Regions from separate parts of the Massilia sp. CFBP9026 genome, predicted to be linked through region 3. Evidence: predicted binding sites of a transcription regulator. Region 3 holds the regulator's gene; each other region holds the start of a gene.

Region 1 (3,270 bases), on a different contig from region 3:
CGCCGGTACGGGAAAGGCTTCCAGCGCCGCAGCAGCATCGCTGCTGGTGCCCGCGGCCTCGACCAGGCGGGTGGCGGTCGCCTGGCCGATGCCGGGAATCAGCTGCAACGCGCGGAAACCCGCCAGGCGTCCGCTCGGGTTCTGGGCGAAGCGCAGCACGGCCAGCACGTCCTTGATGTGGGCCGCTTCCAGGAATTTGAGGCCGCCGAACTTGACGAAGGGGATGTTGCGGCGCATGAGTTCGAGCTCGAGCGCGGCGCTGTGGCTGGCGGCGCGGAACAGCACCGCCTGGCTCTTGAGCGGCATGCCGGTTTCGCGCTGCTCGAGGATGCGGTTGCAGACCCAGCGCGCCTGCTCGGCTTCGTCGGGTATCAACACCAGCTGCGGCTTGATGCTCGACACCTTGTCGGTCCACAGGGTCTTGGCGTGGCGCTCGAGCGCGGCGCCGATCACGGCGTTCGATGCGTCCAGGATCGGCTGCGTGGAGCGGTAGTTGCGCTCCAGCGTGATCAGCTGCGCCGGCTGCGAGAACTGGCCGGCGAAGTCGAGGATGTTGCGCACGGTGGCGCCGCGAAAGCCATAGATCGACTGCGCATCGTCGCCCACCACCATCACGCCGCGGCCGTCGGGCTTCATGCCGGTGACGATGGCCGCCTGCAGGCGGTTGGTGTCCTGGTATTCGTCGACCAGCACATGGTCGAACAGCGCGCCGAGCTCCATCCCCAGCACCGGGTCGGCCGCCATCTCGGCCCAGAACAGCAGCAGGTCGTCGTAGTCGAGCACATTCTGCTCCTGCTTGGCGTCGACATAGGCGCCGAACAGCGTCTTGAGCTGGGCTTCCCACTCGCTGCACCAGGGGAAGAATGCCTGCAGCACCTGATCGAGCGGCTCGCGGCCGTTGACCACGCGCGAATAGATCGACAGGCAGGTGCCCTTCAATGGAAAGCGTTTTTCCGTCTGGCTCAGACCGATCTCGTGGCGGACCATGCCCATCAGGTCTTCGGAGTCGCCGCGGTCGTGGATCGTGAACTGATCGTCGAGCCCGATGCGGCCGGCGAACTCGCGCAGCAGGCGCGCGCCGATGCTGTGGAAGGTGCCGGCCCAGGGCAACGTGACCTGCGCCTGGCTGCCCTTGAGCCCAAACAGCCGGTGCAGCACGCCGCCGGCGCGCTGGGTCATTTCGGTGGCGGCGCGGCGCGAAAACGTCAGCAGCAGGATGCGCTGCGGATCGGCGCCCGACTGGATCAGGCGCGCCACCCGGTGCGCCAGCGTATTGGTCTTGCCGGAACCGGCGCCGGCCACCACCAGCAGCGGGCGCGGTGCGTCCGCGCCGACGTCGTGCTCGACCGCCGCCCTCTGTTCTGGGTTCAGGCTGGCGAACGGGTCGTCGGTAGCGGACGGGTTAGCAATCGGATCGGCGACGGCGGACATGGGGCGGAATCTGGAAATGCCATACTGTACATTTATCCAGTCATGCGCTGCAAGAAGAAAATGCCGACACTCCGCGACGCTGTCAAGGAGTTGTCAAGAATGACATCAGCCATGACCTGAGCAATCGCTGCCAAGTCACGGAAATTCAAGACGTTTTTTGGATATCCACAAAGTCTGTGAATAAGTATGTGGAAAAGCGGGGGCTTGACACGCTGGACGCGGCCTCCCGTGCGGCTTTCAACAATTTGCCTATTGGGAAGGCAATCTCGTTTCCGCTGAAAATCAAGGGTTTACAAGATTTCACCCCGACCGCCACAGTATGCACCACAAATAAATCTTGCGGGAACTTTGTGGGCAATCGCAAGCGGCTGCCAATGCTCAGGCGAGCGCCCGGCGGCGTTCGGGTTCGAGCAGGACGCGCTCGATCACCTGCGGGCGCACGCCATGCGCCTTGAGGTACTCGAGCGCCGGCATGGTGCCGCACTCCCCCAGGGTCGCGATGCCGCGCGCCACGATGTCTTGCTGGCGCATGTTGCGCCTGAGCTCGGACGATCCGGAGAGGCTTTGATTGATATCCTGGGCACGGTAGGGGCTCATGGCGCGGGTCTCCGGTGGGTTATGTCACTGACGCACCACGAGTATTGACGATCGCGGCATGAAGTCAATGTCAAATCTGTATCAAGACGCGAAAACCTTTTCTATGGCAGCTCCCGGCGCCCTTCCGCCTGCGCTGCGCCGTGCAGCCGCCATCCTGCCTACAATCGGTCGCAACACACCAATTATCAGGATTCCCATGAGCACCCAACCCGACCTGAACCCCGGCGACGACGCCGCTCCCGGCACCCCTGGCGCCGGCGAGGACATCTGCGACGCCTGCGCCGGCCGCGGCACGCTGGCCGACGGCAAGCCATGCCCGCAATGCGGCGGCACCGGCCGCGTGATGGAAGGCATCGGCGGCGGCTGAGCGCCTATCCAGTGCGGGTAGCGCGTGGACACGGCGTGGGCCCTGCGGCGATAATCGCCGGATGAGCGCCTCACCCCTGCCCTTGCCGCCTTCCGCGCCACGTTCCGCACAAGCTGCGCCGCCGGCCGAACCCGATCGTCCGCGCCCGACGTCGCTGACCGACCTGTTCGTCTCGTTCACGCTGATCGCCCTGCAGGGCTTCGGTGGGGTGCTGGCCGTGATCCAGCAGCAAGTCGTCGAGCGCAAGCGCTGGATGAGCAACGAGGAATTCATCGAGGAATGGTCGGTGGCCCAGATCATGCCGGGCCCCAACGTCTGCAACCTGGCCATGATGATCGGCACTCGCCACTTTGGCCTGGCCGGCGCCATGAGCGCCCTGGCCGGCATCCTCACCGTGCCGCTGATCCTGGTGCTGTGCCTGGCCCTGGTCTATGCGCAGTTCGCCACCCAGCCCCAGCTGCAGGGCGCACTGCGCGGCATGGCTGCGGTCGCCGCCGGCCTGATCGCCGCCACCGGCCTCCGCATGTCGGTCGCGCTGTCCAAAAACGTGATCCCGCTCGCCGTCTGCATTGGGATCGCCGCCACCGGTTTCGTGCTGCTGGCCTGGATCCGCGTGCCGCTGGCGGCCGTGATCGGCCTGCTCGGCGGCCTGGGCTGCGTACTGGCCTGGCGCCGGCTCAAGCCATGAACGCGCCCAGCCTGGTATTCGGCTGGCATGACTGGCTGAACCTGTTCGTCCATTTCCTGATGCTGTCCATGATGTCGCTCGGCGGCGCGATCTCGACCACCTCCGAGATGCAGCGCTACCTGGTCGAGCGCCAGGGATGGCTCAGCCAGACCCAGTTCGCCGACTCGGTGGCCCTGGCCCAATCGTC
Region 2 (3,270 bases), on a different contig from region 3:
CGACCTCTGGATCAGCGCCGACATGACCGAGAATAACCTCGGCAATATCACGCCGGGCGACGAGGTCTCCATCGTGCTCGATGTCGTGCCGGGCAAGGTCTTGAAAGGACGGGTGCGTAGCGTGGGCAGCGGGGTCAATTCGGGCCGGCAGGCCCAGGCCGGCACCTTGCCCGAGATCGACAACAGCCGCGATTGGCTGCGCCAGGCGCAACGCTTCCCGGTTGCCGTGGAGTTCGATCCTTCCGAGCGCGCGCAGCTGCGCGCGGCCAGGATCGGCGGACAGGCCGACGTGCTGGTGTACACGGACGACTACGGCCTGATGAACTGGCTGGGCGCCGTCTTCATCCGCCTGATGAGCTACCTTTCTTATCTCTATTGACGATGGAGCGCGCTGACAAGGCGGTGTTGCGGCTGGCGATCGGCCTGGCGCTGGCCGTGCTGCTCGCCTATGGCCTGGCGCTGCCGTCGCCGTTCGTGCTGTGTGTCATGACCGTGCTGTTGTTGAGCAAGCCGGGGCCGCCGATGCCCTTGCTGAAGGGCCTGGTGGTGGCCCTGCTGGTCGCCGTGGTGCTGGCGGCCGGCGTGCTGATGGTGCCGCTGCTGGAGCATTACGCCAGCGTCGCGCTGCTGTTGACGGCGCTGCTGCTGTACGCGGTGTTCTTCGTCGGCCTGCAAAGCGGCAGCCCGCTGGCGAATATCGTGGCGATTGCCTTCACCCTGGTTCCGGTGGCCGGCGTGGTCGACCAGGCGCTGGTGCCGGCGATCAGCACCGCCATCGCGCTGGGGATGGGTGTCGGCGTGCTGGTCGGCAGCCTGTCGCATGCCTTGTTCCCGGATGAGGCGGACTCCGTTACCAGGTCGGCGCCCCCCGCCGTTGCCGCGCACGCGGCCAGGTGGCGCGCCGCGCAGGCCACGCTGGTGGTGATGCCGGTGCTGGTGCTGGCCCTGATCCACCCGGCTTTTTATCTGTCCGCCATCATCAAGTCGGTACTGCTGGGCCAGCAGGCCGGCTCCACCGGCGCGCGCTCGGCGGGGCGGGTACTGGTGGGGTCGACCCTGGCGGGCGCGGGCATGGCGACCCTGGCCTGGTTCGGCCTGGCCTTGTTGCCGACCCTGTGGATGCTGGTGCTGTGGATGGCCGCCGCCGCGCTCTGGAGCGGGGCCAGGCTATTTGGCCTCAAGGCCTCGGCGCTGCCCCCCTCGTTCTGGAGCAATGCCCTGGTGACCATGCTGATCCTGCTGGGGCCGGCCATTGAAGATAGCGTGGTGGGGAAGGACGTCGGCCATGCCTCGCTCGTGCGGGTGAGCTTGTTCATCGTGCTGGCGCTGTATGCCTGGGCCGTCGTGTGGGTGTTGGAAGGGTGGCGCGCGTCGAGGTCAATGGCTTGAGTAGGCAAGCGAAGACGTTTAGTTTTAGTCAATACCAGTAACCTAATTGGTATAGCCAAAATGAATAGGTCTTGCAAAACGCGACTTCAGCGAGTACTGTACGTTTATACAGTATTTGTCTGATAAGCCTGATATGAACCACTCAGCCATCCTTGCCGCACCAGAGGCAGTGCACCCATCGCTGTGGCGCGCGTCGCAGCTGGCGCATGCCGACACGCGCTGCATCGATACCGGCCACCCAACGCTCTCGGGCCAGCTTCCCGGCGGTGGCTGGCCCGGCGGCACCCTGGTCGACCTGCACTTGCAGCAGCCCGGCATCGGCGAGCTGCGCCTGCTGCGGCCGGCCCTGGCCGCCTGCGCCGAACGCCGCATCGTGCTGCTGCAGCCGCCCCATCCACCCCAGGCCTTGGCGCTTGCCGCGCTCGGCCTGGAGCCGTCCCAATTGCTGTGGCTGCGCACGACGCGCACCGCGGACGCGCTGTGGGCGGCCGAGCAGGTGTTGCGCAGCGGTAGTTGCGGTGCTTTGTTGTTCTGGGCCAACCATATGCGTAACGACAATCTGCGCCGCCTGCACCTGGCGGCGCAAGGCGGCGAAACGCTGTTTTTCATGCTCCGTCCGTTGGCGGCGGCGCAAGATGCATCTCCCGCGCCTTTGCGTCTTGCGCTGCGGCCAGCGGCCGGCGGCATGAATATCGACTTCGTCAAACGTCGGGGACCGCAGCGCGAGGCGCCACTGTTCCTTCCTCTTGGATCTTCACTACTGCAACGCCATGCGCCTCTGGATCGGCCTGTATTTGCCCCAGCTACCGCTCGAGGTCTTCAGCCCACGCTGGTGCAGTGAATCGGCGGGTGAGGCGGCGGGGGAGTCCGGCGGCGCTGCTGGCGGCCCGGCCCCAGGCAGCGTCATCCTCGAGCAGGAGCGGGTGATGGCGCTGTCGCCGACGGCGCGCGCTGCCGGCGTGCAGATCGGCATGCGCCGCGGCGGCGTGCTGATGCTGATGCCCGAGGCGCGCATCGAACTGCGCAGCCATGAGCGCGAAGCCGAGGCCATGGATGCGGTGGCGATGACCATGCTGCAGTACACGCCGCAGGTGGCGCTGGCCGAAGAAGCGACGCTGCTGCTCGACATCGGCGCCAGCCTGCGCCTGTTCGGCGGCATCCGGCGCCTGTGCGAGCGCATTCGCGCCAATATGGCGGCGCTCGGCTTCACGGCTTGCATCGCCTGCGCGCCCACCGCGCGCGGGGCCTGGCTGCTGGCGCGCCGCAATGCGGGCCGCGCCCTCACGATGGACTCGCTGGTACGGCGCCTCGACCGCTTGCCGGTGGGCCTGCTGCCACCGGCACGGCCGTTCGCCAGCTGGTTCGAGGGCATCGGCTGCCGCCGCCTGGACGAGCTGCAGCGCCTGCCGCGACCCGGCCTGCAGCGGCGCTGCGGGCGCGCCTTGCTCGACATGCTGGACGCCGCCTATGGCCTGAACGCCGAATTGTTCCAGTGGGTGGCGCCGCCGGAGCGTTTCCATGCGCGGCTCGAATTGTTCGACCGGCTCGAACAGGCCGATCTGCTGCTGGCCGGCGCCCATCGCCTGGTGCTGCAGATGACGGGCTGGCTGTGCGCGCGCCAGTTGGCGGTCGAGCGCATCCGGCTGTCGCTCGACCACGAGCGCGGCCGCATGGCGCGCCCACCGACCCTGGTCGAGGTGGCGCTGGCCGAACCCACCTGGCGCGACGAGCACCTGTTGCGCCTGCTGCGCGAGCGCCTGGCCAAGCTCGAACTCGAGGCGCCCGTGATCGGCATCGGCCTGGAGGCGCAGCAATTGCAGGCGATGGCGCCGCCGACCGACTCGCTATTCCCCGATCCCGGCGGCACCGAAGAAGACCGGA
Region 3 (3,270 bases):
TGGGCATCGAGGACACCGATGACCTGGTGGGCGACTTCCGCCAGGCGCTGGATGCGTAAAGCGGGGTAAAACTGTCATCACAGGGCCGGCAAATGCCGGCCCTGTCATTTTTGCGGTTGAGCCCAGCCGTAAAACACGGCTATCATGGACTTTTACCAGCTCAGCCTTACGGTATGCCCATGAAACGATTCCTGTCCTGCCTGTCCCTCGCGGTATCCGTCGCGTTCAGTGGCGCCGCCTTCGCCGGCGAACTCGAGGACGCCAATGCCCTGTTCGAGAAAAAAGACTATGCGGGCGCGCTCAAGCTGTACACCAAGCTGGCCAACGCTGGCAATCCGCAGGCCCAGCAGCAACTGGGCCAGATGTACTGGTATGGCGAGGCCGGCGCGGTCGACGAAGCCAAGGCGAAGGAATGGTTTGAAAAGTCGGCCGCCAAGGGCAACAAGGTCGCCGCCGACTCGCTCGTGATCATGCAGCAGCGTGGCGAACGCCGCGCCGAGATCGATTACTGGATCAAGGGCTACGATGGCGCCGACCTGCAGTCGGGCGAGTACCGCTGCCCGTCGCCGCGCATCCCGGCGGTGTCGAAGGTGAACGACGAGATCGAGCGCGTTAACAAGGCCGTGACCGGCTGGCAGGATTGCTATAACAAGATGGTGACCAATCTCAACGAACAATCGCCGCTGACCAAGCGCATCCCGGCCGACATCGCCAAGCTGATGAACAAGCAGGAAACCGAAGCCTCGACCGCCTACCTGGAGCAGGTGCGCCAGAACATCGCCGAGGGAGCGAAGGTCAATTCGAAGATGGTATTGGCCGATTTCGCCGCCTGGCGCAGCGCGACCGAGGCATTCGTGGACCAGCACAATTCGGTGGTCAACAAGGCCAAGCAGTAAAGACTGCCTGTAAACGTCGTTCCCGCGAAGGCGGGAACCCAAGCCCTCAGCGCTGCCACGATCGCTTATTGTGGCGGCGACTCATGCAAACTGGGGTTCCCGCCTTCGCGGGAACGACGGATCGACGGCTATATCAGTTCCAGCTGCGCATCAGCCCCACCGCCAACCCCTCGAGCGCGAACTCTTCGTCGGGCGTGACTTCGATGACCTTGAAGTCCGGGTTCTCGGGCAGCAGCTCGACCAGGTCGCCCGTCTTGCGGTAGCGCTTGACGGTGACTTCCTCGCCCAGGCGGGCGACCACGATCTGGCCGTTCTTGGCGCTGTCGATTTTCTTGACCGCCAAAAAGTCGCCATCCATGATGCCGGCGTCGCGCATCGACCAGCCTTTTACCTTGAGCAAAAAGTCGGGCCGCGCCGCGAACATCGCGGTGTCGACGTTATAGGTCGCTTCGACGTGTTCCTGCGCCAGGATGGGATTGCCGGCGGCGACGCGGCCGACCAGCGGCAGCGACATCAGGGAGGGCGGCGGCATCGGGATCTGCTCGACGCTGGCGCCGACCAGGCGGATGCCGCGCGAGGTGCCCGGCGAAATCTCGATCGCGCCCTTGCGCGCCAGGGCTTGCAGGTGTTCTTCGGCCGCATTCGCCGAGCGGAAGCCCAGTTCGGCCGCGATTTCGGCCCGGGTTGGAGGAAAACCCGTGTTCTCGATCGCTTCCTTGATCAGGTTAAGGATCTGTTCTTGCCTTGCAGTGAGCTTGAGCATAAATATCTTGCAGCAACGGGTTGTAGAGGTAAACTGTATTTTTGTACAGTATTCTACTCTGCGCAAGGGAAATCGATAAAAAAACAGGAAATATTCGTTAAAGCTCAGGCATTTGCGTCGATTCGGCAAGCCCGGCCGGAGCCCGGTCGCCGGGCGGCGACCGGAGGGTGACGATGGTCAGTGCATCAGCACTCGGTTTCGTTGGACTCGAGATAGAAGTCGGTCTTGACGCCGTTATACAGTTTCCATTTGCCGGCGCAGGTGAATTCGCCATCGCCGACCACGGTGGTGTAGCTGGCGTCGGAGTAGTACGTGATGATGTAGCCGTATTGCGGTTTCGCGATCGCGACGGTGGCGACGGCGAGGCCGGCGACGAGGGCAAGGGCAGTGAGTTGACGTTTCATCGATGACATCCTTGGGTTGCGCTGCATTTCAGGAGACAACTTGGCCGCCGCAGCCTGGCTGGGCGAGTTCATCCATCATAGGCCTGCCGGTCCCCGCGCCGGCAGTGCAGAGCTGGTAGTTGCGCAAGCTCCGGGCACCGGTTATACTGGCGGGCTTTCCCTTCCCACACTCGTCTTGACGCCGAGGTGGGCATTTATGTAAAACGTCCTCAAGGAGTAATGCATGCGTCATTATGAAATCGTTTTTATCGTCCATCCGGACCAGAGCGAGCAAGTCCCGGCGATGATCGAGCGTTACAAGACCACGGTGACCAGCCGCGGCGGTAACATCCATCGCGTGGAAGACTGGGGCCGCCGCCAGATGGCTTACCAGATCCAGAAGCTGCCAAAAGCTCACTACATCTGTCTGAACATCGAATGCGACAACGAGACCCTGGTCGAGCTGGAAACCGCATTCAAGTTCAATGATGCCGTTCTGCGTCATCTGACCGTCAAGATGAAGAAAGCAGAAACCGCACCGTCGCCGATGATGAAATCGGTGCAGCGCGAAGACGCAGCCAAGAGCCACCGTGCAGAAGCCGCTGCTCCAGCAGCAGCTGCTCCAGCCGCTGCCGCTGCCGCTGCCTAAGATTTTTTCCAGGAATTCGTAACAAGCAAGTAGTAGAAGAACCGGGTGAACCAGCTCCAGCTCGTGGCGACCATCGCCGAGCGTGACGTACTGCGCTACACCCCGGCCGGCGTGCCGATCGTTTCAGCCGTCCTGATGCACAGTTCGCATCAGCGAGAGGCAGGGGTCGATCGCCTGGTCGAGTTCGAAGTCCCCGCGTTCGCCGCGGGCGAGATTTCGGGCAGGTTCGGCAGCGCCGAGCTGGGCGCCAGCTACCGCTTCGATGGATTCCTTGCTCGAAAAAATCGCAACAGCAAAGCCCTGGTGTTTCACATCATTGATTTCAGTGCCGCTTAACCGGCAATTTAGATATACAGGAGCCTCAAATGGCATTCGGTAAAAAGTTCGACAAAAACAAAGCTAAAGAAAAACTCAAGCGCAAACAGCAGAACCCGCTGTTCAAGCGCAAGAAGTTCTGCCGCTTCACCGCCGCTGGCGTTGAACAGGTTGACTACAAAGACGTCGACACCCTGAAGGACTTCGTCCAGGAAAACGGCAAGATCATGCCAGCACGTCTGACCGGCACCAAGGCGCACTACC

The links. Region 3 encodes LexA, which represses DNA repair genes until DNA is damaged. Its sites were predicted from a motif close to ACTGTATNNNNATACAGT; they were not measured.
Region 1: SOM28_RS01850 (ATP-dependent helicase) is a predicted target of LexA. The motif match lies at 1,455-1,472, and genes of this name have one in related genera.
Region 2: imuA (translesion DNA synthesis-associated protein ImuA) is a predicted target of LexA. The motif match lies at 1,485-1,502, and genes of this name have one in related genera.

What each region holds. Positions count from the first base shown of each region.
Region 1 is NZ_JAXCWH010000001.1:432,840-436,109, reverse strand. Features, by position in the region: gene SOM28_RS01850 (ATP-dependent helicase) at 1-1,431, opposite strand, end outside; gene SOM28_RS01845 (hypothetical protein) at 1,810-2,028, opposite strand; gene SOM28_RS01840 (hypothetical protein) at 2,225-2,395, shown strand; gene SOM28_RS01835 (chromate transporter) at 2,457-3,083, shown strand; gene SOM28_RS01830 (chromate transporter) at 3,080-3,270, shown strand, end outside.
Region 2 is NZ_JAXCWH010000003.1:583,268-586,537, forward strand. Features, by position in the region: gene SOM28_RS10955 (HlyD family secretion protein) at 1-379, shown strand, start outside; gene SOM28_RS10960 (DUF2955 domain-containing protein) at 382-1,389, shown strand; gene imuA (translesion DNA synthesis-associated protein ImuA) at 1,523-2,230, shown strand; gene SOM28_RS10970 (Y-family DNA polymerase) at 2,160-3,270, shown strand, end outside.
Region 3 is NZ_JAXCWH010000006.1:101,413-104,682, forward strand. Features, by position in the region: gene SOM28_RS15870 (cystathionine gamma-synthase family protein) at 1-59, shown strand, start outside; gene SOM28_RS15875 (tetratricopeptide repeat protein) at 180-896, shown strand; gene lexA (transcriptional repressor LexA) at 1,030-1,659, opposite strand; gene SOM28_RS15885 (hypothetical protein) at 1,845-2,063, opposite strand; gene rpsF (30S ribosomal protein S6) at 2,287-2,691, shown strand; gene priB (primosomal replication protein N) at 2,737-3,027, shown strand; gene rpsR (30S ribosomal protein S18) at 3,057-3,270, shown strand, end outside.